One region of the Glaciihabitans sp. INWT7 genome, then DNA from elsewhere that is predicted to be linked to it. Evidence: predicted binding sites of a transcription regulator. Region 1 holds the regulator's gene; the other holds the start of a gene.
The links. Region 1 encodes LexA, which represses DNA repair genes until DNA is damaged. Its sites were predicted from a motif close to TCGAACANNTGTTCGA; they were not measured.
Positions count from the first base shown of each region.

Region 1 (15,989 bases):
GGCGATCGGTCCGTCCAACGGTCGGCGCCTCGTGCGTGCACTCGAGGTCGTCGAGCTCACCGGGCGGCCATTCGGGTCTGGCCTGCCCGCCGAGTCCGACCACTGGATGCCGACAACCTTCCTCGGGCTCGCCACTCCGCGAGACATCCTGGTGCCCCGGCTGGACGAACGGGTGGCCGGAATGTGGAGAGACGGTCTCGTCGACGAGGCGCGAGCGCTCGAGGGCACCGGGCTCGGGGTGACGGCGTCTCGCGCCATCGGCTATGCGCAGGCGCTCGGGCAGATCAGAGGCGACCTCACCGAGGCAGAAGCCATCGAGCAGACCCGGGTGCTCACCCGCAAGTACGCCCGTCGCCAGGTGGGATGGTTTCGGCGGTATCCCCAGACGACCTGGCTGGATTCGGACGACCCTGACCGGGTGTCGTCCGCGCGCCGGATACTCTTGGATCATGCCTGACCTGCATTTCACCAAGGGCCACGGAACCGGCAACGACTTCGTCTTCTTCGCCGATCCCGACGGCCTCATCGATCTCACTCCCGCGCAGATCGCCGCGATCGCCGACCGCCACTTCGGTGTGGGAGGCGACGGCGTCATCCGGGCGGTGCGTTCCCAGAACCTGCCTGCGGGTGCTGCGGCCCTCGCCGAGGACGATGCGGCGGAGTGGTTCATGGACTATCACAACGCCGATGGATCGGTCTCGGAGATGTGTGGAAACGGCATCCGCGTCTTCGCCAAGTTCCTGATTCAGAACGGGCTGGCGACGCTCGGACAGGGGGAGACCCTCCCGATCGGCACCCGGAGCGGTGTGCGCGACCTCCAGCGCAACAGTTCCGGATTCCAGGTCGACCTGGGGCGCTGGTCGCTCGAGGGCGGCGAACCGCTTGTGCGGGCGAAGAACCTGTCTGTGGCGCGTCCCGGTCTCGGAATCAACATCGGCAACCCCCACGTCGTCGTCGCCCTGTCCAGTGACGAGGAGCTCGAGAGCGCCGACCTGACCTTCATCCCCGTGCTCGACCCAGAGGCGACCGAGGGCGCGAACATCGAGTTCGTCGTGCCGATGGACCCGCTGGTGAAAGACGGCGTCGGACGCATCCGCATGCGCGTGCATGAGCGCGGCAGCGGCGAGACGCTCTCCTGTGGCACCGGGGCGGCCGCGGCGGCCCTGGCCACTCGGCACTGGGCTGGGTCCGGCGCTCCGAACCAGTGGCGGGTCGAGGTGCCGGGCGGCACCCTCGGGGTGCGGATGTGGGCGGCAGAAGACGGCGAGCACGTCTCGCTGAGCGGACCGGCCGAGCTGGTCTTCGAGGGTGATCTCACCTACTGAACTGCGCCGACGTGCTGGTGGCTGGGCCCAACGCGCCGCGACCAGCGGCCCGGTTCGCCGACGGCGGCGGATCCAGCCGGGCGAGGGGTCCATCCACCCTTCACAAACGCCGTGGACTGCCGGCGCTCGAGATGACTCTCGAGAATCTGCCGCTCGGATCAGCCGTGCGGAGGATCCCGGTGGGTCACTTTCGGCGCACCCGCAGCACGCGATAGCCCTTGTTGGTGGCTGCGCGCGAGATGGCGAAGTCCGCGGGGAGCCAGCCCTCGAGCCAGCGATGCAGGGAATCGGATCCGAGGTTGCGTTGCACGACGAGCCAGGCATCAGAATCCGGGTCGAGCCGCGGCAGCCAGAACTCCAGCATCCCGTGGAGTTCGTTCTTTCCGACCCGAATCGGCGGATTCGAGCGGATGGACATGAAACTGAGGTCCGCGGGAACATCTTCAGGTGTAACGGCGTTGATGTTAGTGACGCCGATGGCCTCGGCATTGCGGCGCACGAGGTCGAGGGCGCGGGAGTTGACATCCACAGCCCACACGGTGGCGTGAGGGGATTGCAGGGCGAGAGTGAGGGCGATCGGTCCCCATCCGCAGCCGAGGTCGAGCAGATTTCCCCCCGGAGGCGCCGGGGGAGTGTTCGCGAGCAGCACCTGGGTTCCGGCGTCGATGCGTTCGGGACTGAAGATGCCGTTTGACGTGGTCAGCTCGAAAGTCTGACCGGCCAGCGGAACACGGATCTGGCGGAACTTGAGCTCACTCTCGGGCATTTCGGAGAAGTAATGCTCAGAGGCCATGCAGAGAAACCTATCGAAATACGAGGAGCTAGGGTTAACCAGATGATTGAACCTGAGACAGACGCACGCGAGGATGACGACGCCGTCAGCCGCGTGCTGGCGAAAGCCGCGAGCAAGTCGGCCGGGTACACGCTGTTCGGGTCGGGCAACGCCCAGGCCCTCCAGAGTCGCGGGGTCGAGTCGTACTCCGACGGCGACCAGTTCGACCGTGAAGACCGCCAGGCGCTACGCCGTGTCGCCGGTCTGTCCACCGAGCTCGAAGACGTCACTGAGGTCGAATACCGGCAGCTGCGGATCGAGCGTGTCGTGCTCATCGGCATCTACAGCCAGGGCAACACCGAAGAGGCCGAGAACTCGATGCGCGAGCTCTTCGCGCTTGCCGAGACTGCCGGCGCCACCGTACTCGACGGGCTGCTCCAGCGGCGGGCGACTCCCGATGCCAGCACCTTCTTCGGCAAGGGGAAGGCCATCGAACTGCGGGATGTGGTCGCCAGCGTCGGCGCCGACACCGTGATCGTCGACAGCGAGCTCGCCCCCAGCCAGCGCCGTGCGCTCGAGGACGTGGTGAAGGTGAAGGTTATCGACCGCACGGCGGTGATCCTCGACATCTTCAGCCAGCACGCCAAGAGCCGGGAAGGCAAGGCGCAGGTGGAACTCGCCCAGCTCGAGTACCTCCTTCCTCGGCTCCGCGGTTGGGGAGAGTCGATGTCCCGCCAGGCCGGTGGCCAGGTGGGCGCCGGCAACGGAATGGGAAGCCGTGGTCCCGGTGAGACGAAGATCGAACTCGACCGCCGCCGCATCCACACCCGCATGTCCCGACTGAAGAAGCAGATCCTCGCCTTCAAGCCCGCCCGAGAGGCGAAGCGCGCGAACCGCAATCGCAACTCCGTGCCATCCGTTGCGATCGCCGGCTATACGAACGCCGGAAAGTCCTCACTGCTCAATCGCATCACGCGTGCCGGCGCGCTCGTCGAGAACGCGCTGTTCGCCACTCTCGACACCGCTGTGCGCAAGAACGAGACCGAGGAGGGACAGGCTTACACCCTCACCGACACTGTCGGTTTCGTGCGCAACCTGCCCCATCAGCTGGTCGAGGCGTTCCGCTCCACGTTCGAGGAGATCGCCGATTCGGATGTGATCCTGCACGTCGTCGACGGATCGCACCCCGACCCCGGCAGCCAACTGGCGACCGTACGAGACGTGATCGGAGAGGTCGAGGCGCGACACATCCCCGAGATCGTGGTGTTCAACAAGAGCGACCTCATCGACGACAGCCAGCGGCTCGTGCTGCGCGGGCTCGAACCGAAGGCGATCTTCGCCTCCGCTCGCACCGGTGAGGGCATCGAGGAGATCCTCGCCGCGATCGCGCGCACCCTTCCCGCCCCGTCGATCGAACTCGACCTTCTCGTTCCCTATGACCGTGGGGATGTCATCTCCTCGCTTCACGACCACGCGCGGATCGTCTCGACCGAGTATGAAGAGGGCGGAACGCGGATCTCGGTGCTCGTCACCGAGGAGCACGCGGCAGCGCTGCGCCCGTTCGCGACGCCGGTGCCCGCCGCCGTCGTCTGATTGCGTAACACTTCTGCCGGTCACGAGCACCGCTTGCTAGTCTGACGGGACCGAGGTTCGCGAGGTCTGCGAGCCCAGGAGCGACAGCCGAGCCCGGCACCCGCCCACAGGAGCCGTTCGGCTCCGCATCCCACCAGAACGGCGATGCAGTGGGCCCAGTGGGCCACTCGACAGCCGGCGATATGCACCGAGGACCAGACCAGTGCCCGCTCCCGAAAGCTCCGGCGAGAACAGCCGGTCCGGCGTGCGCATCCCGTTCTCGTTCGAACTGTTCCCTCCCCGCAACGAGGCGGCGGCGCACACTCTCTGGGACACCATTCAGCAATTGGCTGCGGTGGGTCCCGACTTCATGTCGGTCACGTACGGGGCCAACGGGTCTTCCCGCGAGAGTTCGCTCGGGGTGCTGCGGTACATCCGCGAGCAGACCTCCGTGCATCCCCTCGCCCACCTCACCTGCGTCGGATCATCTCACTACGAGGCGAACCGGCTGGTTCGTGAGTTCCTCGACGCGGGCATCACGAGTTTTCTCGCCCTCCGCGGCGATCCCCCGCGCGGTGCGGTCGAGGGCGACCAGTTCCTCGGCGACCTCGGCAGTGCCTCCGAGCTCGTGCAGCTCATCCACCGGGTGCAGACCGAGCGCGCTCAGTATGCGACGCTCCCATCGCGCAGTGCCTCCGGCGGTGGCGTGATCCCGTCCAGCCGTCAGAAGGTGCGAGTGGCAGTGGCGGCCTTCCCCAATGGGCACCCGCGGTCGAAGCGGTCGAACCAGGACATCGATACCCTGCTCGCCAAGCAGGTCTCCGGCGCAACAGTCGCCATCACACAGCTGTTCTTCCACGCGGAGGACTACCTCGGATTCGTCGATGAGGCCCGAACTGCGGGCGTCACGATCCCGATCCTGCCGGGCTTGATGCCCGCCACGGCCCCCACCCGGCTCGAGCGAATCCTCGAACTCACCGGGGAGCGTCGCCCCGAAGAGCTGTCCAGGCGCCTGCACGCCACCGATTCCGCCGAGGAACAGGCCGAGATCGGGATCGAGCACGCCGTCTCGCTCTCGCTCGAGATCCTCGCGGGAGGGGCACCGGGCCTCCACCTCTACACTTTCAACCAGCACCGGGCCGTACTGTCCGTTCTCGACGGAGTCGGTCTCATCGCCGGGCTGACCCCACCAGAATCACCCAAACACAAGGAATCCGTATGACGACCCCCTCATTCCCCACCGGCAGCATCCTGGGCTACCCCCGGATCGGCCGTCGCCGCGAGCTCAAGAAGGCCGTCGAGTCATTCTGGGCCGGCCGAATCACCTCCGATGAGCTTGAAGCGACCGCCGCCGAGCTGCGAGCCGTCACCCGTGAACGCCTGGTCTCTCTCGGTCTCGGCAAGTCCGACTCCTCCATCCCCGAGGCCTTCTCCTTCTATGACCAGATGCTGGATGCCGCGGTCGCAGTCGGGGCCGTTCCCACCCGTTTCGCTTCGCTCGTCGCCGCCGACGGTACCGTCGACCTCGCCGGCTATTTCACCATCGCCCGCGGCGAAGGCAACAACACCCCCGCCGAGATGACCAAGTGGTTCGACTCCAACTACCACTACCTCGTGCCGGAGATCGGTCCGGAGACCGACTTCCACCTCGCCTCCGACCGACTGGTGCGTGAGGTCGCAGAGGCCACCACTAGCGGATTCCGCACCCGCCCGGTCATCGTCGGCCCGGTCACCTTCCTGCTGCTCAGCAAGGCGAGCGAGGATGCCCCGGAGGGCTACCAGCCCCTCGATCGCCTCGACGACCTTCTGCCGGTCTACGCCGAACTGCTCGCCGCGCTGACCGCCGTCGGTGCCGAGTGGGTGCAGCTGGACGAGCCGGCGCTCGTCAGCGAGAGCATCGAGGTGCCCCGCGCCGAGGTGTTGGCCGCCACCAAGCGGGCCTATGACGCCCTCGGTGCCCTGGGCCTGCGCCCGCAGATCTTTGTGGCCGCACCCTACGGCAGCCTCGATGACGCGCTCCCGGTGCTCGACTCGACCTCGATCGAGGCCATCGGGCTCGACCTCGTGAAGGGGGCAATTCCAGAGGGCTTCCACACGGAGAAGACGCTGGTCGGTGGCGTGATCGACGGTCACAACATCTGGCGCGGAGACCTCGCGGCCGCCTTCGGCACCCTCGAGTCGTTGAAGGCGCTGTCGCCCAACGTGGCCGTCACCTCATCCACGAGCCTCTTCCACACCCCGCACGATGTCGCGGACGAGCCATTTCTCGATGACCGCCTGAAGAGCTGGCTGGCCTTCGCCGACCAGAAGGTCGCGCAGATCGCGGTTCTCGCGGCGGGACTCGCGGGCGGCGCATCCGCTATCCAGGGCGACCTCGACGCTGCCTCGGCCGCACTCGCTGACCGCCGCATCGCTCCCGGAGTGCGCGACGGAGACGCGCGTGCGCGAGCCGCCGCTCTCACGGAAGCCGACTTCGGGCGCGGTGACTACTCCGAGCGGCTTGCCGCGCAGGACGCCGCCCTCAACCTTCCGTTCCTTCCCACGACGACGATCGGATCGTTCCCCCAGACCGGCAACATCCGCAAGGCCCGCGCGGCCAATGCCAAGGGCGAGATCAGCGAGAACGAGTACATCGACTTCCTGAAGGCGGAGATCAAGAGCGTCGTCGAACTGCAGGAAGAGATCGGCATCGACGTGATCGTGCATGGCGAGCCCGAGCGTAACGACATGGTGCAGTACTTCGCCGAGCACCTCGACGGCTTCGCGGTGACGCAGAACGGCTGGGTGCAGTCTTACGGCAGCCGTTGTACGCGTCCGTCGATCCTGTGGGGGGATGTCGCGCGCGAGGCGCCCATCACCGTGGAGTGGTCGTCGTACACGCAGAGTCTCACCGAGAAGTCGGTGAAGGGCATGCTCACCGGCCCGGTCACCATCCTGGCCTGGAGCTTCGTGCGCGACGACCAGCCGCTGGGGGAGACGGCCAACCAGGTCGCGCTCGCGCTCCGCGATGAGATCGAAGACCTCGAGGAGGCGGGGATCGGCATCATCCAGGTGGATGAGCCCGCGCTGCGCGAGCTGCTGCCCCTCAAGAAGGCCGACCAGGCCGCCTATCTCGACTGGTCCGTGCGATCCTTCCGCCTGGCGACGGCGGGGGTCGAGGCCAAGACCCAGATCCACACCCACCTCTGCTACTCGGAGTTCGGAGTGGTCATCGATGCCATCAACAACCTGGATGCCGATGTGACCTCCATCGAGGCCGCCCGGTCGAAGATGGAGGTCGTTCCCGACATCCAGCGCAGCGGTTTCGGGCGCGGCATCGGCCCGGGCGTCTACGACATCCATTCCCCGCGCGTGCCCTCGATCGAGGAGGTCACCGACCTCATCGAGATCGCCCTCGGCTCGATCCCCAACCGTCAGGTGTGGGTGAACCCCGACTGCGGCCTGAAGACTCGCGGCTACGACGAGACTGTCGCATCCCTCACGAACGTGGTCGCCGCAACGCGTGCCGTGCGCGAGCGGGTGAACGCGCAGTAGCGCTCACCTCTCCTGCCCGTCAGGGCGGGAGGACAACCCTTCGCGGAGGTCTGATGGCGTCGCGGCGGGAGTTACGACTCCCGCCGCGACGCCATTTCTCTCAGGAGCCCCCTCAAGGGACTGCCGCGAGCGCAGGGGGGCCATGCCCGCGAGCATCGGGCAATGGAGGTGCGAACCTGGCCCCATTTCTGCGTGCAGGCTCCTTGCCGACCACATCTGCCGCTACGTGCGCGCCTGCATCAGACCTAGCGCGGCATCGTTGCCCGTGACAGGTGCCCAGCACACCTCCCGGGCGCCGGACCAGAAAAAAGACGCTCAGATGGTGGAGGAACTTTCGCTGAGCAGACGGTGAGATGAGCGCGCTGGCCCGGCGCTGTCGTGATCTGTTGCAGGAGTGCAACGAAGTTGCCGTTTCGCCTTGTGGTGGCCCTCGGTGGGGTCTAGTTTGTAGCTGAGCCGTTCTCGCAGAGAGCGCTCGGGGCAGATTCGTCGCTTACCCGCATCCCGAATCTGTTTCCTCATCTGAAACGCCCCCGAAGGAAGATTCGTCTCACCGCGCGCGGAATCGTCGCTTACCCGCACCCCTTTTTTGCGCGCGCCATAGCAGCGTCGCTGGACGGTTCCGGCGCGCTTTGACGCGCCTTCCGGGCTCCAGGGGTTTCCACAACAGTCGAGCGCCCGGCCCCCGCCGGGAGCGCTCGCACAACGCCAGAAGAAAGTCCTCAATGCTCAAGAATGTGAAAGTAAAGGGTCTCGCCCTCGTCGCCACTGTTGCAGTGCTCGGCGGTACGGCCTGGATTGCGGCCGGCACGACGGGTGCCTATTTCAGCGACACCCACACCGGCGCGATCACCGGAACCGTCGGATCGATCAAGGTGACGCCGTATGGCGGCGCGGGCGCCAGCTCGATGGACCTGTCCTTCGACAAGCTCTTGCCGGGGGAGTCCCAGAAGGTCACCGTCAACTACCAGAACACCGGTGCCAACGCCGAGGATGTCTGGATCGTTTTCAACAACGCCACCGCGCTCAGCGCGCTCAACAACATGGGAACCTACGGTGAGGTGCACCTCTCGGCGAACGGGACCGCGCTGTTCGACTCCGCGAATCTCAACGATCGTTCCGGCACGTGCGGGGCGTTCTCACCGACCGGGTGCTGGCCGCTGGCGAAGAAGTACCTCGTCGCCTCGAACCTCACACCCGGCAGCGCGGGGAACGTGTCGTTCGCCTTCGCCCTCGCAAGCAAGACGGTGACGCCGCCAGTCGCCTTCAACCACTACCCCGCCTCGGCGCAGGGATATCTGGTCTCCGGCAACACCAACGACCAGAACTATGTGTCCTCAGCCGATGGCTACGGTGATGGTCTGCCCTACCAGATCGTGGCGACCCAGCACGGAGTGACTCCGTAACATCACGAGACAGGATGCCGCTCCGCGACTCGCGTGGGCGGCATCCTTCCCCATTCTCCCGCACGCCCAGCCCACCGACGGAGAGCCATCGAACATGAAGAGCCATCGAACATGAAGAGACTGAGACTCGCGCTCGCCTGCGTGATCCCTCTCTTGGTCGCGGTCGCCTTCGTGCTCGCAGCGACGGGAGCGCTGCCGTACAAGCTCTATGTGGTGCACACCGGGTCGATGTCACCGACGATCCCCTCGCGCAGCGCCGTGATCGTGCGGGAGCACCAGTACCGCGTGGGGCAGCCGATCGCCTTCCTCGCTGACGGGACGGTGATCACCCATCGCCTCATGTCCATCAACGCGGATGGCACGATCACCACCAAAGGCGATGCGAACGAGACGCCAGACCCGTGGCAGGTGCGGACGGGCGCGATCATCGGGGGCGTCGTGGCCTCGCCGCCCGAACTGGGCTATTGGCTCACGTACCTGAAGAATCCCCTGGGGCTCGCATCGATTCTGGCCAGCGCCGTGCTGCTGTGGCAGATCTGGTCCCTTACCGGCGCCGCCGCTCAGGACTCGCCGAGCGCGTCATCGAGCGCCGGAAGATCCCCAGCTCGTACCCGGCACCGGCACCGGCGCGTTCACCGACTGCCTTACACCGATCGAAGCACCGCGACGACCTTGCCGAGCAGCTCGGCGTAGTCACCGAGGATCGGCGCAAAGGCGCTGTTGCGCGGAAGCAGCCAGGTGTGGCCATCACGCTGCTGGAAGACCTTAACTGTGGCCTCTTCGTCGAGCATCGCCGCGACGATGTCTCCGTTCTCCGCAGACTTCTGTTGACGCACCACGATCCAGTCTCCGTCGCAAATCGCGGCGTCGATCATGGAATCCCCCACGACTTTCAGCATGAAGAGCTCGCCCTTGCCCACGAGCTGGCGGGGGAGAGGGAAGACCTCGTCCACCATCTCTTCTGCGGTGATCGGGATGCCGGCAGCGATGCGACCGACGAGGGGCACCATCGCCGCGTCACCGATCGGGGTCGGGTTGTCGGAGACGACAGCGCTCTCATCCTGCTGGATGTCGATGAGCACCTCGAGCGCGCGAGGCCGGTTGGGGTCGCGGCGCAGGTAGCCGCTGAGCTCGAGTTGGTTGAGCTGGTGGGTGACACTCGACAACGATGAGAGGCCGACCGCATCCCCGATCTCCCGCATGCTCGGCGGATAGCCTCTCGACGCGACAGCGCGCTGGATGAAGTCGAGGATCGCGAGCTGCTTGTCGCTCAGGCTCTTGCGTCGACGGGTCCCCGGCTTCTCCTGCACCGGTCCGGCTTCGCGCGGTCCGCGTCCGGCCCCGCCGTTGTCGCCTGAATCCAACTCACTCATGTCACTCCTGCTGTCTGGGCATTCGTCGGTCTGGGTACTGCTTTGTCTGGGTGGTTCTCTGCTGGGCCATTCGCCATAGCCGGGGCTGATGTAGCGCGATTCCGGCAATGTCAGTGGTCGCTGGTTGTCTCATCTCCAGACAATCGAAACTGTATCCGCGTTTCACCCTCGAAACAAACACCTGTTCGAGTGTGTCGCAACTCGATTTCGGGAAATGTCGAAGACAACGCTTGAATTTCGCACAAATCGAATGTATGTTCGGAACAAAGCTTCGTATCCGGCACTCCCGGCCGAGTGTCGGATACGAAAACCCTGTAGGCGCTTCATTCCCCTGAGCGCTCCGAGGTAGGCAGAGGAAGGCACGACGATGACCACAGCAATCCTGACCACAGCACTCCTGACCGCAGCACCGACCGCATCGAGACTGAGCAGGTCAGTTGCGCCCAGCAGCGCGGCCCGGATCAGCGCGGCCCGGCCGGCGACGAACGGCACGCCGCGGCAGCGCGCACCACGACTGCGCATCACGCGCCGTGGATACGCTCTGCTCACGATCCTGGTCGCCGCACCGCTAGTGATCGCCGCTTTCGGTCTCGCCCTCAACGGTGGCGGAGCGTCGGCGGGTGTGGATGCCTCCTCGGTCACTTTCGAGCATGTCATCGTGCAACCCGGCGAGAGTCTCTGGCAGTTGGCGGGAGAGATCGCTCCGTCGTCGGACCCGCGGGATGTCGTGTCAGACATCGTGCAGCTCAACCAGCTGGGCAGCGCGGAGGTGCAGCCGGGTCAGAGCCTCGCCGTTCCGGTCAAGTATTCGCACTGAGAATATTCACCCTGAGCATATTCACCCTGAGCATATTCACGCTGAGATTATTCAAACTGAGACTCTCGCCTTCGACACCGCTCGGGATGAGTCGCGCCACTCAGATTGAGCAGCCGGTGCACTGCGGATCATCGCCGCACATCCCAGCTCCGTTCCTCGCATCTTGCGCCCTCTAGCATTGACACGTGGTTTCTCTAGACGATCTGCCCATCCGCGACGACCTCCGTGGTCTCACCCCCTACGGGGCACCCCAGGAGCAGGTGCGAATCCGGCTCAATGTGAACGAGAACACCCATCCCATTCCCGAGGCGGTCGCCACGGACATCGTGACCGCGCTGGCCGCGGCCGTCCTCGGCGTGAACCGCTATCCCGATCGCGAGTTCACTCAACTGCGCGACAGCCTCGCCGGTTACCTCGGATCCGGCCTGACCCGGGACAATATCTGGGCGGCGAACGGCTCCAATGAGGTGCTGCAGCAGATCCTGCAGGCGTTCGGGGGCCCGGGGCGCAGTGTGCTGGGATTCCCTCCCACCTACTCCATGCATTCGATAATCGCGTCGGGCACGGGCACCAGATGGATTGCCGGGAAGCGGGACGAGGCATTCGAGATCTCGCCGCAGACGGCGGTCCAGTGGATCGAGAAGACGACACCGGACATCGTGTTCTTCTGCTCGCCGAACAACCCCACGGGCACACCGCTCTCCCTCGAGACGATCGTCGCCGCCTACGACGCCACCGAGGGGATCGTCGTCGTGGACGAGGCCTACGCCGAATTCGCGCCGACCGACCTGCCGACCGCCCTCAGCCTGCTCGAGGGTCGCGAACGGCTCATCGTCTCCCGCACGATGAGCAAGGCATTCGCGTTCGCGGGAGCCCGTCTCGGCTACCTCGCGGCCGATCCCGCAATCACCGACGCCCTTCGCCTCGTGCGCCTTCCCTACCACCTCTCGGCCCTCACCCAGGCTGCCGCGATCGCCGCCCTTGCTCACAGCGGCGAGATGCTCGCGATGGTGGATGACATCAAAGCGCAGCGGGATCGCCTGCTCGAGGAACTGCCCAGGCTCGGCTACCCGGTCTGGCGCAGCTGGGCCAACTTCGTGCTGTTCGGGGGAGTTGACGACCCGCACGCGGTGTTCAAGGCTCTGCTCGAACAGGACATCATCATCCGCGACATCGGGATCCCGAATCACCTGCGGGTGACGGCGGGAACGGCGGCGGAGACCACTGCGTTTCTCAACGCTCTCGCGGCGCTCGACTCGGCGGGTAACGGTTCGAACGCTCTCGGTAGGATTGGGGCATGAGCCCCCAGCGCGTCGCGCACCTCCAGCGTGAGACGAGCGAGTCGAGCATCGACCTGTCGCTCGACCTCGACGGCACCGGCGTATCCGACATCCAGACCTCGGTGCCCTTCTACGATCACCTGCTCACCGCGTTCTCCAAGCACTCGCTGATCGACCTGAAGGTGCGTGCGAGCGGTGACACCGAGATCGATGTGCACCACACCGTCGAAGACATCGGGATCGTGCTCGGCAAGGCGATCAAGGATGCGCTCGGCGACAAGTCGGGCATCGCCCGATACGGAGACGCGCTCGTGCCGCTCGACGAGGCTCTCGTGCAGGCCGTCGTGGATGTCTCGGGGCGCCCGTACCTCGTGCACACCGGTGAACCCGCCGGGTTCGAGTTCCACCTCATCGGCGGACACTTCACCGGTTCCATGGTTCGCCACGTCTTCGAGGCGATCGCCTTCAACGCCGGCCTCACCGTGCACATCACCGTGCTCGGCGGGCGGGATCCCCACCACATCGCAGAGGCGGAGTTCAAGGCCTTCGCCCGCGCGCTGCGCACAGCCGTGACTCCGGATGCGCGGGTCACCGGTATCCCGTCGACCAAGGGCGCGCTCTGACCATGAGTCGGCCCTCCGTCGTCGTGCTCGACTACGGCAGCGGCAACGTGCACTCCGCCGCGAAAGCTCTCGAGGCTGCGGGAGCCGACGTCGATCTCACGGCCGACCGGTCCCGTGTGCTCGCGGCCGACGGGCTCCTCGTGCCCGGGGTCGGCGCGTTCTCCGCGGTCATGGCTGCCCTCGACTCGGTGCACGGCGGAGACCTGGTGGACCTCCGGTTGGCCGGAGGCAAGCCCGTGCTCGGCATCTGTGTGGGAATGCAGGTGCTGTTCGGTCGGGGAGTGGAGCGCGGGGAGGAGACGGAGGGCCTCGATCAGTGGCCCGGGGTGATCACGGAACTCGACGCGCCGATACTCCCGCACATGGGGTGGAACACACTCGAAGCGGCGAGCGACTCGGTGCTCTTCGCGGGAATCGCCGATGAGCGCTTCTATTTCGTGCACTCCTACGCCGCGACCGAGTGGACTCTCGATGCGATGCCGCCCTTCTCAGAACCGAAGCTCACCTGGGCCGAGCACGGCACCCGTTTTCTCGCAGCGGTGGAGAACGGACCGCTCAGCGCCACCCAGTTCCACCCCGAGAAGTCGGGGGAGCCGGGCATCCGGTTGCTCTCGAATTGGCTGGAGACCCTGTAACGCTCCAAACCCTGTAACACCCCAAACCCCGTATCGCGCCAAACGCAGTAACGCCCCGAACCGTGTAAAGCCATTGTGACGCCAAGACGTTGCAGCCCCAGTCGTCCCGAAGAGAAAAGATCCGATGAGCGCCCTCGACTCCACTCCCAAACTCGTGCTTCTGCCCGCGATCGACGTCGCCGACGGCCAGGCGGTGCGCCTGACCCAGGGTGAGGCCGGCAGTGAGACGAGCTACGGCGATCCGGTGGATGCCGCGGCGGACTGGACCTCCCAGGGCGCAGAGTGGATCCACCTCGTGGACCTCGATGCCGCCTTCGGTCGGGGCAACAACCACGATGCGATCCGTTCGGTGATCAAGCGGGTCGGCGGGGACGCGCTCATCGAGCTGTCGGGCGGAATCCGCGATGACGCCAGCCTCGAAGCGGCCCTCGACACCGGGGCGAAGCGCATCAACCTCGGGACGGCAGCGCTGGAGAATCCGGACTGGGCGGCGACGGTGATCGCCAAGTTCGGCGAGCTGATCGCGGTCGGGCTCGACGTGCGCGGAACGACCCTCGCGGCGCGCGGCTGGACGAAGGACGGCGGGGATCTCTTCGAGGTGCTCGACCGACTCGAGGGGGCAGGCTGCGCGCGCTATGTCGTGACGGATGTGACCAAGGACGGCACCCTGCAGGGTCCGAACCTCGAACTGCTGCGCTCGGTCGCCGAGCGCACCGACCGGCCCGTCGTCGCATCCGGGGGCATCTCGAACCTCGATGACATCGCCGCGCTCCGCGCCCTCGTTCCGCTCGGAGTCGAGGGGGCGATCGTGGGCAAGGCGCTCTACGCCAAGGCCTTCACCCTCGCCGAAGCCCTCGCGGTCGCGTCCGACTGAGCATCCGGTGTCCGATTCCGCCGGCGTGCCCTGGGAGGGGCGCCGCTTCGAGCATGGCGCCTCCTCGGATGACGACGGCTCGGCGCCTGCAGAGCTCGCGCTGGCGCTCGCACAGTTCGCCGCCGGAGAGATTGGAGTAGCCGGGGTCGTCGACGCTATTCGCGGCTCGCGTCTGCTGATTCCTCTGGTGGCTCAGCTCGGCGAATCGGCGATCGGCGATCACGGTCACCCCGTCGACAAGAGTGCCGAGTTGTCGATCGTCACCGTCGCTGGCCCCGACGGGCGCAACGTGATGCCCGTCTTCAGCTCGGTGGAGGCGATGCGACACTGGAAGCCGTTGGCGCGCCCCGTGCCGGCCGATGCCGTGCGGGTGGCCCTCGCCGCCGCCAGTGAAGGCACAGAACTCGTGGTGCTCGACCCGACCTCGCCGACCGAGTTTGTGATCCGACGCCCGGCGCTCTGGGCGATCGCGCAGTGCCAGCCCTGGTCCCCGAGCCATCTCGATGCCGGAGTGCTCGACGAGTTCCGCCTCTCGATCGAGGGGGAACCCGCGGTGGCGTCACTGAGGGTCGAACCGGGGGACGCGGATGCCCGGCTCACCGGTCCCGAACTCGTGGTCTACCTCGCGCTGCAGCCCGGTCTCGATCGGGTCAAGCTGGATGCCGTGCTTGCACGGTTGCAGGCGCGCTGGAGTGCAAGCGAAGCCATCGCCGCCCGGGTCGACTCGCTCGCGGTGCGACTCGGCACGGCAGGGGCGTGAGAATGCCGGAACTGGGGCGAGCCCCGCACCGTTTTCGGTGCCGAGCCACTGATAAGCTGTAACCCCGTGGTGAACAAACAAAACGCGGACATAACCAAGCACATCTTCGTCACTGGTGGAGTCGTTTCGAGTCTCGGTAAGGGACTCACGGCTGCCAGTCTCGGAAACCTCCTCACGGCCCGCGGCCTCCGCGTCGTCATGCAGAAGCTCGACCCGTATCTCAACGTGGATCCGGGCACCATGAACCCCTTCCAGCACGGCGAGGTCTTCGTGACCGACGACGGGGCCGAGACCGACCTCGACATCGGGCACTACGAGCGCTTCCTCGACATCAACCTCAATCAGGCCGCGAATGTCACCACCGGCCAGATCTACTCCACGGTCATCGCGAAGGAACGCCGCGGCGAGTACCTCGGCGACACTGTGCAGGTGATCCCGCACATCACCGACGAGATCAAGCGGCGGATGCGTCTCCAGGCCGAGCTCGCGGAGGACGGAACACGGCCCGACGTCATCATCACCGAGGTCGGCGGCACCGTCGGCGACATCGAATCCCAGCCCTTCATCGAGGCGGCCCGCCAGGTGCGCCACGAACTGGGCCGCAGCAATGTGTTCTTCGTTCACGTCTCCCTCGTGCCATACCTCGGCGCCTCCGGAGAGCAGAAGACCAAGCCGACCCAGCATTCCGTCGCGGCCCTGCGCTCCATCGGAATCCAGCCGGATGCCCTTGTGCTGCGCTCCGACCGCCCGGTCTCCGAGTCGAACAAGCGCAAGATCGCGCTCATGTGCGACGTGGACGAGCAGGCCGTCGTCAACGCGATCGACGTGCCCTCCATCTACGACATCCCGACCATGCTCCACGACCAGGGACTCGACGCGTACATCATCGACCACTTCGGGCTCGAGGCGGCAGAGGTGGACTGGTCCGGCTGGAAGGACCTGCTGGCCGCCGTACACCAGCCGAAGCACGAGGTCACGATCGGATTGGTCGGAAAATACATCGACCTTCCCGACGCCT
Region 1 is NZ_CP043653.1:1,286,835-1,302,823, forward strand. It holds gene miaA (tRNA (adenosine(37)-N6)-dimethylallyltransferase MiaA) at 1-457, shown strand, start outside; gene dapF (diaminopimelate epimerase) at 450-1,325, shown strand; gene F1C58_RS06305 (class I SAM-dependent methyltransferase) at 1,510-2,118, opposite strand; gene hflX (GTPase HflX) at 2,161-3,690, shown strand; gene F1C58_RS06315 (methylenetetrahydrofolate reductase) at 3,893-4,891, shown strand; gene metE (5-methyltetrahydropteroyltriglutamate--homocysteine S-methyltransferase) at 4,888-7,203, shown strand; gene F1C58_RS06325 (hypothetical protein) at 7,929-8,609, shown strand; gene F1C58_RS06330 (signal peptidase I) at 8,721-9,302, shown strand; gene lexA (transcriptional repressor LexA) at 9,254-9,919, opposite strand; gene F1C58_RS06340 (LysM peptidoglycan-binding domain-containing protein) at 10,350-10,799, shown strand; gene F1C58_RS06345 (histidinol-phosphate transaminase) at 10,985-12,100, shown strand; gene hisB (imidazoleglycerol-phosphate dehydratase HisB) at 12,097-12,702, shown strand; gene hisH (imidazole glycerol phosphate synthase subunit HisH) at 12,705-13,337, shown strand; gene priA (bifunctional 1-(5-phosphoribosyl)-5-((5-phosphoribosylamino)methylideneamino)imidazole-4-carboxamide isomerase/phosphoribosylanthranilate isomerase PriA) at 13,462-14,211, shown strand; gene F1C58_RS06365 (SseB family protein) at 14,219-14,971, shown strand; gene F1C58_RS06370 (CTP synthase) at 15,020-15,989, shown strand, end outside.

Region 2 (15,989 bases), 550 kb from region 1:
CGAACCGACAGAGCTGTCGGACAGCACCTGCGTGCTCGGCGACCCCGCTGTCGTGCCGGGTCCGCTGCACGCGGCGACGAGTGAGACGATCACGCCGGCCGCGAGGAGGCCGGTGGTGCGGAGGAGGGTGGTCTTCGTGGAGCGGGTCATCAAATTCCGATCTGCTCGAGGAGCGAGAAGAACGAGTCCTTCACGCCGGCAAGCGGTCCATCATCGCGGAGGTGCAGGATTGCGGTCACCGGGGTTCCCGGCTCGACGAGGCCGTCGTTTCTGCCGGCGATCAGGTCTTTGCTCGTGACCTTGATCTCGGCATCCGCCTCCCCGCCGACCGTCTGCACCTTGACATCGGAGACGATGCCCGAGATGCGCTGGTGGTTGGGAAGCACGATCTCGACGCGCCCGTTCTTCTCGATTCGGGCGAAGTCGTAGGAATCGACCCGGAACTTGGCCAGCACGAACAGCGGACCGGTGCGGTCGATCGTGGCCAATGGCTGACCCGCGCCGACGAGGCCGCCGACCTGGGCCTTGACGCTCGAGACTATGCCGGGCTCGGTGGCGGTGAGGGTGAGGGTGCCGTCGGTCGAGGTCGTATAAGCGGTGCTGACCGGCGAGGTCTTCGGAGACGAGAGGTCTCTCAGCAGGGTCGCGCTCTGGATGGTCATGAGCGGGTCGCCCTTCTTCACCGGGTCGCCCGCGTTGACGGAGGCCGCGATGACGGATCCCGAGTAGTCGGACCCCACGGAATAGGAGATGGCGTTGAGCGAGGCGGATCCGCTCGCCACCTGGTTCTCTCGCTGGTTGAGCACGAGGGTTGCACCCGCCACGACGGCGAGCACGAGCATCAGTCCGCCAAGGAGGCGGAATCGGTTTCCCCAGGTCATCGGGTCACCATTCCTTTCGAGTTGAAGACTTCGGAGGTCGCGGCCTCACTGCCGGTCGCGACGCGATGCACCGGGATGGCGCGGGTTGTGGGGCGAGCCGCGGAACGCGGCACCCGGGCGAAGGCGGGATTGAGCTGGGGCCGGGCGGGCACCGCCACGCGGGCGCGGTGCGACTCCTTCAGAGCCGCTCCGATGAACACCGCGAAGACGAGTGTGCTCGTGAGGTTCCAGGCCGTGGCGAGGGTGATCGTGCCGTGTCCGACATCCTTCATCACGGCCACGACGGAGGTGAGAAGCAGGAAGGCGAACATGAGCACCTGCGGGATCATGAAATTGAACGGTGACACCCGCTTGCCGGCCGCCCCGGTGACGTGCCACTTCTGCTCACGCCCCGAGAAGACATTGATGAACGCACGAATGTAGATGGGGAAGGACACTGTGGCCATGACGAGGGTCGCCGGGCGGAAGGATCCCATCGTGTTGAATGCGAGCAGGATCTGAAGGCCGTAGAAGCCGAGGTAGAAGAGCAGCCAAGTGAGCCAGGTGACGGTGAGGTTCACCGGCCGGAGGTCGAAGTAGATCTCGAGCGGGGGCACCATCAGCAGCAGCAGCGGCGTGATTCCCACGAGGTAGTGAATGGCCGTGACGGTGTACTGCAGGCGCTGGTCCATGGTGAGCCGGCGGCGCGGGTTGAGCGGGTTGTGACGCATCAGGATCTCGAAACCGCCGGATGCCCAGCGCAGCTGCTGTTTGGTGTAGTCCTCGACGGTCTCGGGGGCGTCTCCGACCGCAAGGGTCACCGGGATGTAGACCGAGCGCCAGCCGTTCTCGTGCAGCATGAGGGAGGTCCAGACGTCTTCCGACTTCGAGTCGGTGAACATGCCCCCGATGTCGTTGATGGCCTCACGCCGGAAGATCACGTTGGTACCGACACAGAAGGCGGCGTTGAACCGGTTGCGACCGGGCTGGATGAAACGGTAGAACACCGACTGCATGAAGCCCGCACCGCTCGAGACCAGGTTCTTGATGTTGCCGTAGGTCTGCGGGGTCTGCACGAAGGCGACGTTGCTGTCGATGAAGAAGGGCACGGTCTCATAGAGGAAGTCCTCCTTCGGCACGAAGTCCGCGTCGAAGATGGCGTAGAACTCGCCGCTGCTGATCGAGAGAGCGTGGTTGACGTTGCCGGCCTTTGCACCGTTGTTGGACAGGCGGCGCACGTAGCGTGCTCCCAGTTCGGCGGCCAGGTCTCGCACGGCATCCGATCCCCCGTCATCGAGGATCCAGGTGAGGTGCTCGCCGCGCATTGCGATGGCCGCGGTGGCCGTGCGGCGGATGGTGGCGACATCCTCCCCGTACACGGTGATGAAGACGTCGATGCCGATGCGGGCGTCTTCGAGGAAGACTCCCCAGCTCTCGGGGTGGGCCTCGGTGCCCTCGCTCTCGATGGCGGCAGCGTCGAACAGGCGCTCCTGGGAGTGATGGAACGCGAAGTCGCGCGGGTCGACACCGCCAGACAGGATCGTCCACATCGAGACGAGCGCCTGCGTCACGAGGATCACCTCCGCGGTGATGACCAGCGTGTACGGCAGCCAGTCGCCGCGATTCGCCGGATTCAGCAGGAAGAACGTGTAGGCGAGCACTCCGACCGTGGCGATGAGAACGAAGAGCACGAGGGTCGGCGAATTGGCGGCACCGTTCTCGGCGACGCGGGGCTGCGGTGCGTACTCGCTGCGGCGCTCGCCGCGAAACGGCTTGTCCTTCCAGAGTTGACTCACAGTGCTGTTCTCCATTCCATAGGGCGCGCGGGTACGCGTGGTGGCAGCGGGCTGCCCGGGGCGACGACGATGGCTTGTGCAGGGGGCACCATGCCGCCGTACACACAGAAATGGCACTCTCTACGAGGGCGGGCCGCGTGACCGTCAGGTCCTCTGGGGGCTTCGCTCTCGGATCGTGCCTGTTCAACAGTAGACACGCGATCGGGCGGATGTCCCGCTATATGAGAGCTTTGTAATGAAGCATCGCGGGGCGATTTTGCAGATACAGGCCGGCCAGGGCGCAGATCGACGATCGCAGCGTACGAAGGCGCTGGACGGGGTCGCGGCGAAGACTCCGTTTGACTGGCGCTCGCATCCGAGTGGGCGCGCAGTCAGGCCGCATGCACGCGCGCGCCGGTACCCGCTTTCTGGTGTCCGGTGGGGCGGACGGGACTTGAACCCGTGACCGACGGATTATGAGTCCGCTGCTCTAACCAGCTGAGCTACCGCCCCGCAGCGCCCGGAAGGGACGGTGCGTCACCACGATACAGGCTGTGGCGACTCCGACCGTGGGCCGTGAACCGCTAGCTGACCTGCTCGTCGAGGGAGGCATCCGTCACCGGATCGGTGACCTTCTCGCCGCGGTAGAGCTGCTCGAAGATGTTGAGGGTGCGCCGAATGTCGTGGGCCGCGATATAGCGCAAGCTCGCGTCCTTCATGGTGCGCAACTGCGCATCGGGCAGTCGAAGCACGCGGCTGAGCTTGTCGGCCAGGTCTTTCGCGTTGCCCGGCTCGAAGAGGTAGCCGTTCTCGCCCTCGTGCACGAGATGGGGAAGCGCCATCGCGTTTGCTGCGACCACCGGGAGCCCGGAGGCCATCGCCTCCATCGTGGCGATGCTCTGCAGCTCCGCGATCGAGGGCATGGCGAAGACCGTCGAATGGGTGAGCGAGGCACGCAGCTCTTCATCCGTCACATAACCGGTGAAGGTGACGCGCTTGTCGATGTCGAGCTCGCGCGTGAGTTGCTTCAACTGGTTCATCTGGTCCCCGCCGCCGACGATCTCGAGCTGCACGTCGAGGGCAGGGTCGATCAGGGCGATCGCCTTCATGAGCACGTCGAGGTGCTTCTCTCCAGAGACGCGTCCGACGAAGATCACGCGATTCTCGGTGCGCGGCTCGAAATCGGCCGTGTAGAGGGCCGCGTCGATGCCGCAGGAGATGGCATGAACGTGCTCGAGGTTGGTCTCGGTCTCGAGGAAGTCGGCGGCCTTACGGCTGGGGGAGGTCACGGCCTCGCAGTAGGCGAAAGTGGTCGAGGCATCCTTCCACGCCGCCCCGATGGCCCATTTGCGCGCGAACTGGGGCAGGCGGGTGTGGTCGATGAGGTTCTCGGGCATGAAGTGGTTGGTGCCGATCACGCGGATGCCGCGCTTCGCGGCCTGCCGGGCGAGTCCGCGACCCACGACGATATGGGACTGGATGTGCACGACATCCGGCTTGAACTCGTCGAGGATTCGAGCGGCGTGCGCCTGGCTGCGCCACGGCAGCACGAACCGCAGCCAGTCGTGCGGATACCAGCGCCAGGAGTAGACGCGGTGCACGACGAACTCCGCACCATCGTGCTTCTCGAGGAAGGCACCCGTGCTGCGATTGAAGGCCGGAGCCTCCACGTGCACCGTGTGACCACGCTCGGTGAGGCCGGCGGCGAGTCGCGAGCCGAAGTTCGCGGCTCCGTTGACGTCGGGGGGAAAGGTGTCGGCACCGATCAGGACGCGAAGGGGAGCCTTTGCATCCTGCGGGGCGTCGTGCGGGGTGTCGGACAAAGTCTTAAGCATCCCTTGCAGTTGAAACCATCGGTTACAGCCTAGCGGCGGCTTCGGGCTGACGTCGCGACAACTGCACCACGCCGTACACGGCAAGCGCGCCCGCCACGACGAAGGCGAGGATCGCGTACCACGGGGCCGTGGATGCCTCCTGCAGCACGATGATGCCGATGGACACCGCGACGATCGGGTCGATCACCGTGAGGCCGGCGATCACGAGGTCGGGAGGGCCGGAGGAGTAGGCGGTCTGCACGAAGTAGCCTCCGAGCACTGTCGCCGCGAGCAGGGCGACGACACAGGCGATGGTCAGCCCCTCGAAACCCTGTGCGCCATTGATGAAGATCGTGTGCACCCGGTCGATGACGACCTTGGCCAGCGTGGCGACGAATCCATACAGCACCCCGGCACCGACGATGTAGATGAGAGCGCCGAATTTCTTCCGCAGGAAGGCGAAGAGCAGGGCGAAGGCGATAGTGACCACGCCGAGGATGATCAGCACCGTCACCAGTTGGCTCTGGGTGATCTCCTTTGACCGGGCGAAGATGGTAGCGAAGGTCACGAAGAGTCCGACGCCACCGACGCAGAAGATGATCGGCCGGATGGCATCCTGCTTGAGCTTCACGCCGGACACACGGGAGTTGACGATCGCCGTGATGATGAGGGCGATGGCACCGAGCGGCTGGACCACGATGATCGGTGCGAAATACAGTGCGGTGAGCTGAAAGACCACGGCGAGGCCGAGCATGAGGGTGCCGATCACCCATGACGGCCGGCGAAGCAGCAGGAGCAGCTGGCCGATGTTGAGGCCCGCTGTCGACGGAGCTTCACTCAGACGATCGACCTTGTTGACCCCGCGGTGCTGGAATTGCGCTCCGAGGGCGAGGAACACCGCCCCGATCAGAGCGATCGGAATGCCGATGTATGCAGAAGGGGTGAGGGAGATCTGGTCCGAAATGGCACTGAGGTCTGGCGTCACGGCACGACCCTACCCGCTGGCCCTCCGATATTCTTGGCGAATGGCCGTCCTCCCGATTCAAATCACGGGCAATCCCGTGCTCCACTCCCCCGCAGCAGACGTCACCTCATTCGACGATGAACTGGCGACCCTCGTGGCCGATATGTTCGAGACGATGGAGGCCGCGCCGGGTGTCGGTCTCGCCGCGCCGCAGGTCGATGTGCCGCTTCGGCTCTTCGTCTTCAATTGGACGGACGACGACGACACGCTCTGGCGCGGAGTCGCCATCAATCCCACCCTGTGGGTGAGCCCGGTGCCGATCGGGCCGGCGGATGAGGACGAGGAGTCCGAAGGGTGCCTCTCGGTGCCCGGCGAACGCTTCGCGCTGCGGCGGTCGCAACTCGCCATGCTCACGGCCGTCGATCTCGACCAGAAGCCCTTCGAGATCAGGGCGGAGGGCTGGCTCGCCCGCATCTTCCAGCACGAATACGACCACCTCGACGGTGTGCTGTATGTCGACCGTCTCGACCACGCGGCGAGCAAGGCTGCCGCGAAAGCCGTGAAGAAGAGCGGCTGGGGCGAGCCCGGACTGAGTTGGATGCCAGGGGTCGACGACCTCGAGGGCTGATGACAGAACTTCACACCCTGTGATCCGGCAGCCACGGTTCTCCGAGGCGGCTGTGATCGCGGCGATCCGGGTGGACGGGTCGCGAGATACGCACGGCCACCTTCTTGCCCTGGAGTTCTCTGGCGTCGCGGCCCTTCGTCTGCGCGTGGGGATATGGACGACGATTCTGGCGGCAAGGCTGTTCCCGACCGGCTGTTCGTCGCTGAGTCGTCGAGCCACATCCTGGGATCGCCTTTGTCGGCGACAGGCCCGAAGTTTCCGCTCGCCCCCTATGCCTCGCCATGTCGCCTGTCCGCAGTGAGCAACATGCACGGGCATCGGTCAAGCCCGCCTCGACGCTGCGGCCAGGGAGGATCCCGCGCAACTCCGGATGGCACAGGACAACCCACGGGCGTATGCGATCTACCGGCGAGACGGGTTCGTTATCGAAAGAACGGAAGGGGTCGACAGCGCGGCAGACGACCTCGCGGAGATCCAGCTCGCCTGGTGACGCAGTGCGACGGCGTGCGGGGGTTGGGTGTCGCGGGTTGCGTCTCACGGGTTGCGTGTCGCGGATGGGCTCTCGCGGGTTGCGGCTCGCGGGTTGCGTATCGCGCGGGTTGCGGCTCGCGGGTTGCGTATCGCGCGGGTTGCGTATCGCGGGTTGCGGCTCGCGGGTTGCGGCTCGCGGGTTGCGTATCGCGCGGGTTAGGTCTCGCGGGACTCGACGCTCGTTTTTGCGTCGGGGCTTCTAGGGCGCCCTCGTCCGCGCGGCCCCTCCTCCACAGCGATGTACCCGACGGATTATCCCCAGATTTGACAAAGCCCTTCAGATATGTATTCGAAGCTGGGAGAATGAATACATGGCAAATAACGAAGACGTGTTCGACGAGTCCCCGGGTGGGGACTTCGATTCGTCGCTGGCTGGCGCGCGCCGGGCGGTCGGCTTTGTCGCCGAATGCGCTCGCTCAGTCGACACTCTTTCCGACCCCGATCTTCTTCGCATCCAGCGCGAACTCTCGGAACTCGCCCGTGAACTCGGCGCGAGCGCCGCGGTGGTGGCCGGCGAGATCGGTCACCGTTCGCGGCGGGAGCTCGGCTTTTCGGGACTCGCCCAGAGGGAGGGGTTCCGCACGCCGGAGGCCCTCGTGCGGCATGAGACCGGGTTTACCGCGCGCAGCGCCTCCGCACTCGTCCAAGCGGGCACGATGGCCCGGGAGTCCGCTGCGCCCGAGACCTCTTCGAGCGCCGAGCCCTGGTTCCGGGAGGTCGGCGCCGCCGTTGCCGCGGGTTGCATCTCGGTGGACGCCGCCCGCGCGATCCGCGTCGGGCTCGGTGCGCCATCCGAAGGCTCTGGTGCTGTGACAGCAGATGCCCTGTCCGTTGCCACCCACCTGCTCGTGATCGAGGCGACACTCGTCGACGCAGACGAATTGCTGCGTCTGGCCCGCCGCCTGAGGGACGATCTGGACGAAACCGGTATCGCGGAGCGCGAGCGGGCCGCCTTCGAAGAGCGGTCGGTGCGCCGCACCCGGCGTCCCAATGGTCTCTCGAGATACATCATCGACCCGGACATCGAGTCCGCGGCTTTCTGGGACGACGTCTACGACACCCTCACCTCTCCCCGCCGAGGAGGCGTCCGATTCGTCGACGACGCCGACAGGGCATGGGCAGCAGCGATCGCGACGGACGAGCGCACCACCGACCAGTACGTGCACGACGCGTTCACTCAGCTGCTACGAATCGCGGCGGGAGCGGAGACGGGTGAGAGCCGACGGATCGTGGGAACTCGACAGCCTTCGGTGCGAGTGCTGGTGACGCGCACCGCGCTCGAGGCCAGGCACGGCCACGGTCGGATCGAAGGATGCGACATCCCGATCTCAATCGAGACCGTCGAGCGCATCGCCTGCGAGTCCGGCACGGTTCAGCTCGGCTTCGACGAAGCCGGGCGCCCCCTCGACTTGGGCCGGGAACAGCGGCTGTATTCGAAGAGACAGCGGATCGCCCTGGCCTCGGCACAGGGCGGATGCTTGTTCGGGGACTGCGATCGGCCTCCCAGTTGGTGCGAGGCCCACCACTCCAGACACTGGAAGCGAGATCAGGGCGAGACGAACATCCTCGATGGGGTGCTTCTGTGCCGCTATCACCATCTGCTCGTGCATAACAACGGTTGGGAGATAGTTCGGGATGACACGGGGTTCTGGCTCATTCCTCCTCGAAATGTCGATCCGGACCAGCGGCCGCGGCCCATGCCTTCGAAGAGTGCCGCCCTCCGCGACTTGAAAGTGCTCAGCGCCTAGTGGGGGGCTGGTCAGGGTGGCGGGTCAGGGTGGGCTGGTCAGGGTGGCTGGTCGGGGTGGCTAGTCAGTGTGGCCGGTCAGGGTGGCTGGTCACACCTAGAAGACCGCGCGGATGAGAGCGGCAGTCGCGGCGGCCGCTATCACCACCACGATGAAAGGAACTCGCAGCGCCAGCAAGAGGGCGGCCACGGCCACGGCGGGGAGTCGCGCATCGAACACGATGCGGGAGCCAGCACCGAGGGTCTGCACCGCGATGAGGGCGGCGAGCAGAGCGACGGTGAGCAGATTAGCGATGCGGGCCGGAGCGGGCTTCTCGAGGAACGATGCTGGCACGAGGTATCCGGCGATCTTCAGGGAGAGGCATGCCAGGGAGGCGATGATCACGATGAGCCAGAGCGTCATGATGAGTCGCCCGTGAGCCGAGGGAGCCCACTGACCGGTGGCGCCGATTGAAAGACGTTACAGGTCATGTCGGAATCCCCGGGGGTTCGGGCTGGGGATTCCGACTGCCGAACCAGTTGAATCCCCCCACGATCACGGCGACGATTCCCGCCACGAGCACCGGTAGGCCCGGGATCAGCACCGGAGTGGTCACCGTGGCGATCACGGCGGCGGCGGTCGCCACGGCGATCGTCTGCAGTTGGCGCAGGCGGGGCCAGAGAAGTCCGAGGAAGGCAGCGGCTGCGGCAGCATCCAGTCCATACGTTCGGACATCGCCGAGGGCGTTGCCGATGAGCGCACCGATGAGCGAGGTGAGATTCCAGCCGACAAAGACCGACACTGCGGTGACCCAGAAGCCGATTCGCTGGGTACGCAGTGTGGATTGGGTCGTGGCGACGGCGGTGGACTCATCGATCGTCACCCAGGCCGCTGCCAACCGGCGCCAGCGACCGGCGCCCACAATGGGAGCGACCCGGATTCCGTAGATCCCGTTGCGGATGCCCAGGATCGCTGCGCTCGCGATGGCGGCCGGCCCTGCGGCCACTCCACCGGTGGCGATCACCCCCACGAGGGCGAACTGCGAGCCGCCGGTGAACATGAGGAGGCTCATCACGCAGGTCTGCCACACGTCGAGCCCGGCGGCGACGGCGAGGGCACCGTAAGAGATGCCGTAGGCCGCGGCCGCGAGACCGACGGCGACACCCTTGCGGGCAACGGCGCGATCCTCGCCACTCCAGGTGGTGGCTGCGGTGGGCGCGACTTCCCGGCCTTGATCGTCGTCGGAGGGACCCGGCTCAGTCCTGGCCATCGCGCAGATTCACGCCGTGCACGCCGTTGTCGTAGCGAATCGAAGGGAACACCGCCGACACCGTGAACCCGACCCCGGGAAGCATGTTCGCCGTGAGGATGCCCCGGTACAGTGCCGCACGCTCCCGCATCTCGCTCATTCCGGGTCCGACGACCACCTCGGTCAGAGCGTCGAGGTCGTCCTGGAAGGTGTACGTGCGGCTCTGCGCGAGCTTGTCCGGGTCGAGCCCTTCACGGCGGGCGGCGGCGCGCACGCCGTCTTCGTCGATCACGACCTGCAGGCCCTCGTCGGTCCAGGTGGAGCTGACGCGCACCTGCGTGCCGGTGCCGCCGTACTTCAGCGCATTGGACAGCGCCTCCTGCACGATCCGGAAGACGGCGAGCTGCGGCCCGTCACCGAGCACGAACGGCTCGCCGTTCTCCACGACCGTGATCTCCAGCCCGGCATCCCGCATCACGTCGAAGAGCTCGAGCGTCATGTCGGTGCGTGGCTCTGGCAAGGATTCGTCGACAGACCCACCCACCACGGTCATCACGCGACGAAGATCGGCGAGAGTCGACCGGGCGGCCTCGGCGATGGTCGCGGAGGCACGCACCGCCGCGCCGGCATCCGAGGTCGCGGCATACTGGGCGCCATCCGCCTGGCTCACGATCGTGGAGACAGAATGGATCGCCACCTCGTGGAGTTCGCGCACGATGCGCAGCTTTCCGAGTTGCTCTTGAAGTGATGCTTCGAGGTCGAGATTGTCGCGCTCGGCGTCGACGCGGGCGAAGTACTGGCGGCGGCGGCCACGGGCGGCGCGGATCCAGAGCACCAGGAACACGACCGTGAGAACGAGGAATACCGCGGATGCTGCGGTGAGCAGGATCATCACCAGCATCGAATGCTGTTGCAGCCAGGTATTCACTCGGGTCTCCTCGGGCTGACAGCATCGGGTCTGACAACGACGTGCTGTCTCTCCGAGGTTATCGCGAACCGGGATCGGCGCGCTGCCGTCCCGGCTCGCGGGTGCCGGCCTACTTGGCCGGCGGCTGCGGCCAGGAGTTCGCCCGCAGCACCTCTAGACGTGCGCGGTAGTCCTTCTCGTCGATGTCTCCCTGCGCGAACCGCTCGGCGAGGGTCGACTCCGCCGACCGGGACGGGCTGCCCCAATGACCCCACTGGCCGCCGCCGAATCCAGGGTGACCGTATCCGCCGCCCTGCGCGAACCAGGCGCGACGGCGACGCCGAGCAATCGAGAAGACGACCGCGAAGAGCGCGATCCAGAACAGCGGGATGAGCAGGAAGAAGAATCCGAAACCGCCGACCCAGGGGCCGACGAAATGGGCCGCGGGGGCCGCGAGGGCGAGTGTTGCGAGCACGATGTATCCGTTTCTGTGAAGGTCCCGGTGGCGAGAGCCGGTGGAACCGTTGCACTCAACACTCCTCGCGAAGCCGAATCGGCGAATCTGCCCGGCGGAGGCACTCGGCTACTGCGCCGGGAGCACTCCCTGCTACTCCTGGTACCCCGCCCGGACGAGTCCGGTCTCGTAGGCGACCACCACGAGCTGCACCCGGTCTCTCGCGAGGAGCTTCGACATGATGCGCGACACGTGGGTCTTCGCGGTGAGTGGGCTGAGGAAGAGCTTTCGGCCGATCTCGTCGTTGGTGAGCCCATGCCCCACCAGGCCGAGCACCTCCCGTTCGCGTTCGGTCAAGGGTGCGAGCTGCGACGTGTCCGGGGCCTCTTTGAGGGATCCGGCGACCCGCTCGAGCAGGCGCTTCGTGACACCGGGCGACAACAGCGCGTCGCCACCGGCCACCACCCGCACCGCACGGATCAACTCCTCCGGCTCCGTGTCCTTGACCAGGAAGCCGCTCGCGCCCGCACGGATCGCCTGGGCGACGTATTCGTCGAGCTCGAAGGTGGTGACGATCACGATGTGGGTTCCGGCGAGAGCGGGATTGGCCACGATCCGCTCTGTTGCCCACAGACCGTCCCCGTCGGGCATCCGGATGTCCATGAGAACGACATCGGGCTTCTCGCGGGTGACGAGAGCAACCGCCTCCGCGCCCGTGCCGGCCTCACCCACGACGTCGAGGTCGCTCTCCGCTTCGAGCAGTGACCGGAAGCCGCCCCTGATGAGTTGCTGGTCGTCGGCGATGGCGACGCGGATCATGGGCTGTCCTTCTGGGAGGGTCCACCGCGAGGGGCGGACGGGATGTCGGGTGCGCTGGTGTAGCTCACTGCGGCTGCTGTCTGGGGAATTCTGGCAGAGACTCGAAAGCCGCCGCCCTCGGCGGGAGCGGCGGTCAGGCTGCCGCCGAGAAGTTCGGCGCGCTCGTGCATACCGAGCAGGCCACGGCCTCCGGTGTCCTGGCGCGGTGGGCTCCCGGTGCCGTCGTCGATGATCTCGAGCAGGTAGAAGCCATCCTCTTCCCGGGCACTCACGGTGACCGAGGTCGCCCTGGCGTGACGCAGCACATTAGTCAGCGACTCCTGAGCGATGCGGTACAGCGCGAGCTGGGTGCCGGCGCTCGGCACGCTCTCGATCGTGTTGCGCACCTCGACGGCGACGCCCTGGTCGGCGATCGACGCGGCGAGGCCGCCGAGCCGCGAGAGATCGGGCTCCGGAACGAGCGGCGCACTGGGATCCGCTCCCCCTTCGGCGCGAAGGATACCGAGCACCGACCGCACTTCGTCCAGGGCCGTCTTGCTGGACTCTTTGATGCTCGCCAGGGCCGCCTTGGCCTTCTCGGGCTGTTTGTCCATGAGATGGAGCCCCACACCGGCCTGCACATTGATCTGGCTGAGGGAATGCGCGAGCACATCGTGAAGCTCACGGGCGATGCGCACCCGTTCGGCCTGCACCTCGGACTGCTTGCGCTCGGCGATGCGGCGTGAGATCTCCGAATACTGCTCGCGGCGCGTTCGCACGCTCTCTCCCACGCCGAGCACGATGAGAATTCCGAGCGTCACGGCCGCGATTCGCGGCGGCGAGACGTCGAGACCCGCGATCAGCGATACGGCGAGGGCGAGGAGCCAGGCCGCGGACACCGAAATCCAGGCCCAGCTTCGGGCGCCGCGCACCACAGCGGACACGACGGCGAAGGCGAGCGCCAGGTACGGCGGATGGTCTGAGGTGCGGAACAGCAGCAGATCGGCGCCCCCCGCCGCGGCAGCGATGGCCACGACCGGACCGGGGAAACGACGGGCGGCGAGCAGGGCGAGCGGACCGATGAGAGCGAGCCCGAGCCCGACCAGGAGCATCCTCGGGTCGGTCCACACTGCGGTGCGGACGATGCCGTTGCCGGGGCGCACGCTGAAGAAGACGGCAGGCACCTGCACGAACAGCGACAAGAGCACGGGAAGGATCAGGCGCATTCTGCGTGCGCCGGCGGAATTCTGGCGCCGCGCTCGGCTGGCCTCCATCTCCTGCCACGGTTCGTGCCAGGATTCGAAATTCCGATCCGCGAAACGACCACTTCGGCGCTCGGTCCAGCCCGCGCTGTCGAAACGACCATGGAAGGGCATGGATCGATCGTAGTTGCGGCTCTTGCCCGGGACATCCGCTGCAGGATGGCGGGCGGCTACTCCCCCGGGAGTAGTCACGGATTGGCATCGACCGCTTAAACAACGAATGCCGCAGGGGGTGGAGCCCCGTGCGGCAATCGAGCTCCCCGACTTGGACTCGAACCAAGAACCGCCGCATTAACAGTGCGATGCTCTGCCAATTGAGCTATCGAGGATTGCTGAAACAGCTTGACCACTTTACCAAAGGAACGCGTTGCACCAAATCGTGCGGTGCAATCCCCTGGGCAGCTCGTGCTCGACGCTGAATCGACGTGTCTACAGTACCGGCAGCAGGAAGGTCGGCGATGCAACTTCCACCGGCGAGCCGAGCGGAAGAGGGATGCCGGTGACCGGATCGATGCGGAATGCGGCCACCGTCGACGACAGCTGGTTCGCCACCAGAAGCACATCGCCGTCGATCATGCAGAGGTGCCGTGGCCAGTCGCCGTCGCTGGAGACGGTCGCGACCGGACTGAGGTCTCCGGTGCGGATCACCGCGATGCGGTTGGAGCCGCGCAGCCCCGTGTAGAGGAAACGGGCGGACGCGTCGATCGCGAGTCCCGCGGCGTGATCTGACTCGACCCAGTCCTCGGCGATCGTGCCCGCGTCGAGCACCTCACCGCGGTCACCGAGGGCGAAGAGACTGCCCCGCAGCTCTCCGAGCAGGATGGTTCGACCCGCGAGCCTCGCCAGGTCGCGCGGCCCGGTGCCCGGCGGGAGAGCCACAGAAGCCGTGCGCACGAGCCTGCCGTTCTCGATTCCCTGCACGTGCACCCGGTCGGCGCCGAGATCCGCGCTGAGCACGGTCGATCCCCGCACGAGGGTCGAGTGCGCATGCGGCCGCTCCTGCACCGGGTCGGGTCCACTCCCGTGCGACGTCAGGGTCTGGATCAACTCGCCGATCCGGCCGTCGGGCAGGAGCGGGAAGACGTCGATGGAGCCGTCGAGATAGTTCGACACGAACAGGCGATCCGCCGTGACGCTCACATGACAGGGGAAGCCGCCGCTGGTCGGTTGGCCTCCGAGCAATCGCAGAGAGCCCCGAACCCGTCGGAACGCCTCGATGCGCCCGGCCGGGCCGGTGCCGTACTCGTCGGTCGCGTAGACCAGCCCGGCGGAACCTGAGGCGAGGAATGATGGTGACGAGGTCGGTGTCGTTTCGAGCAACTCCAGTCGGGCTAGCTCACCGTGCCAGCGCAGCAGCGAGATGCCCTTCGCGTCTCCCATGGTGCCGGTGTACCCGCCCACCAGCAGGTCGATGGTGGTCAATAGCCCGCCTTCGGGTCGACGACTCCGACGAAACGGCCGTCGCCCACGAAGGCTGCGACGTTCTCGCGAATCCTCTCGGCGAGCAGCGGCTCCGTCATCTCCGGGGTATCCGCACTGTGCGGTGTGATGAGGATGTGCGGAGCGGTCCAGAGCGGATGCCCGTCGGGCAGCGGCTCCGGGTCGGTGACGTCGAGGCCGGCGGCGGCGATCTCCCCGGAGCGGAGGGCAGCGACGAGGGCATCCGTATCGACGAGCTCTCCCCTGGCGATGTTGACGAGCACGGCGCTGTTCTTCATCCCCGCGAACTCCGGGGCACCGAACAGGTGGTGGGTGCCCGTTGTCGAAGCGGCGGCGATGACCACCACATCGGCATCGGGCAGCACCTCTGCAAGCCCGTCGGCGGTGATCGTCCGTCGGGCACCGTCGACCTGATCTGCGGTTCGCCGCACGATGGTGACGCTCACGCCGAACGGCGCGAGGAGACGGAGCAACTCTCGCGCGACCCCGCCGGCACCCACGATCAGCACCGAGAGTCCGTAGAGGGAGCGTCCGACCTTGGGACCGGTCGGCCAGCCGGTGGCTCGCGCCCGCTCGGGGATCACCCGGAGAAGGCCGAGCACGAGGGTGAGCGCATGTTCGGCGACGGGCTGCGAGTACGCACCCTTCGCGCTGGTCCAGAGCGGGAACGGCCGATCGGCGTGTGAGCGCAGGAGCTCGGCGAACACGTCGACGCCTGCGTAGGGAAGCTGCACCCAGCCGATCGCGGGGTGCGAATCCAGGGTGGACTCGAGCGCTGCCGCACCACCGTAGGACAGCCAGATGAGCCCCCGGGTCTGCGGGCCGAGCTCGACGAGCTCGCCCCCGCCTGCGGTGACCGCCCGGGCGAAGACGTCTTCCGCAGCGGAGGAGGTTGCCGAGGCCGGAACGATGCTGACCGGTCCGGATGCGGGGCGCCGGTCGCCATCGAGAACGCGTCCGGCATCGGCCGTCACGCCGCGGTGCTGGCTCACTCGCGCTCCGGGCGTCGGCCGACGGGCCGCGACTTCTTCGGGCGAGGAGCGGGGCGCGCATCCGCCGTCGCCTGCACGGCCTTCTGAAGCCAGTCTCGGTCTTCGAGAAGCTCGCCGGGCACGGAACGGTAGTCCTTCGCCCCGGGATGCGGCGGCGCGGGAACCGTGCGCTCGAACAGCGCGGCTTCGGCGTCGGTCGGCGTGAGGAAGAGAGTGTCGTCGCAGATGAAGCCGACGACCTTCTCGTCACAGTAGATGGCGTGCTCCCCGAACATCGTGCGAGTGCGGATGTTCAGGTCGCCGAGCTGGTCCTCGATGAAGCGGACCGTGTCCGGGTGATTAGCCATGGAACTTCTGCGTCTCGGCAGTCCCGAGCACGGAGCGCGAGCGAGCCAATCCCTTGAGGTACTCGTTCTCCGGTGCGGTCGTGAGGGTGTCGAGGTCCCCGAGCCCGACCAGGATGCCGTTCTGCATCACCGCCAGCCTCGGGGCGATGCGGGAGAGGACGGCGAGGTCGCTGCTCACCACTATCGCGGTGAGACCACGGTCGCGATGAAGATCTCGCAGGGCGTCGAGCACGCCGTCACG
Region 2 is NZ_CP043653.1:1,837,228-1,853,216, forward strand. It holds gene F1C58_RS08920 (glycosyl hydrolase) at 1-150, opposite strand, end outside; gene F1C58_RS08925 (HlyD family secretion protein) at 150-881, opposite strand; gene F1C58_RS08930 (glycosyltransferase family 2 protein) at 878-2,656, opposite strand; tRNA gene F1C58_RS08935 (tRNA-Ile) at 3,075-3,148, opposite strand; gene F1C58_RS08940 (glycosyltransferase) at 3,220-4,470, opposite strand; gene F1C58_RS08945 (DMT family transporter) at 4,493-5,434, opposite strand; gene def (peptide deformylase) at 5,475-6,041, shown strand; gene F1C58_RS08955 (HNH endonuclease signature motif containing protein) at 6,884-8,320, shown strand; gene F1C58_RS08960 (AzlD domain-containing protein) at 8,417-8,722, opposite strand; gene F1C58_RS08965 (AzlC family ABC transporter permease) at 8,787-9,569, opposite strand; gene F1C58_RS08970 (sensor histidine kinase) at 9,556-10,476, opposite strand; gene F1C58_RS08975 (SHOCT domain-containing protein) at 10,586-10,930, opposite strand; gene F1C58_RS08980 (response regulator transcription factor) at 11,063-11,728, opposite strand; gene F1C58_RS08985 (sensor histidine kinase) at 11,725-13,083, opposite strand; tRNA gene F1C58_RS08990 (tRNA-Asn) at 13,226-13,298, opposite strand; gene F1C58_RS08995 (beta-propeller fold lactonase family protein) at 13,399-14,391, opposite strand; gene F1C58_RS09000 (D-isomer specific 2-hydroxyacid dehydrogenase family protein) at 14,388-15,401, opposite strand; gene F1C58_RS09005 (TfoX/Sxy family protein) at 15,398-15,748, opposite strand; gene F1C58_RS09010 (ATP-binding cassette domain-containing protein) at 15,741-15,989, opposite strand, start outside.
Region 2: F1C58_RS08955 (HNH endonuclease signature motif containing protein) is a predicted target of LexA. The motif match lies at 6,850-6,865, and genes of this name have one in related genera.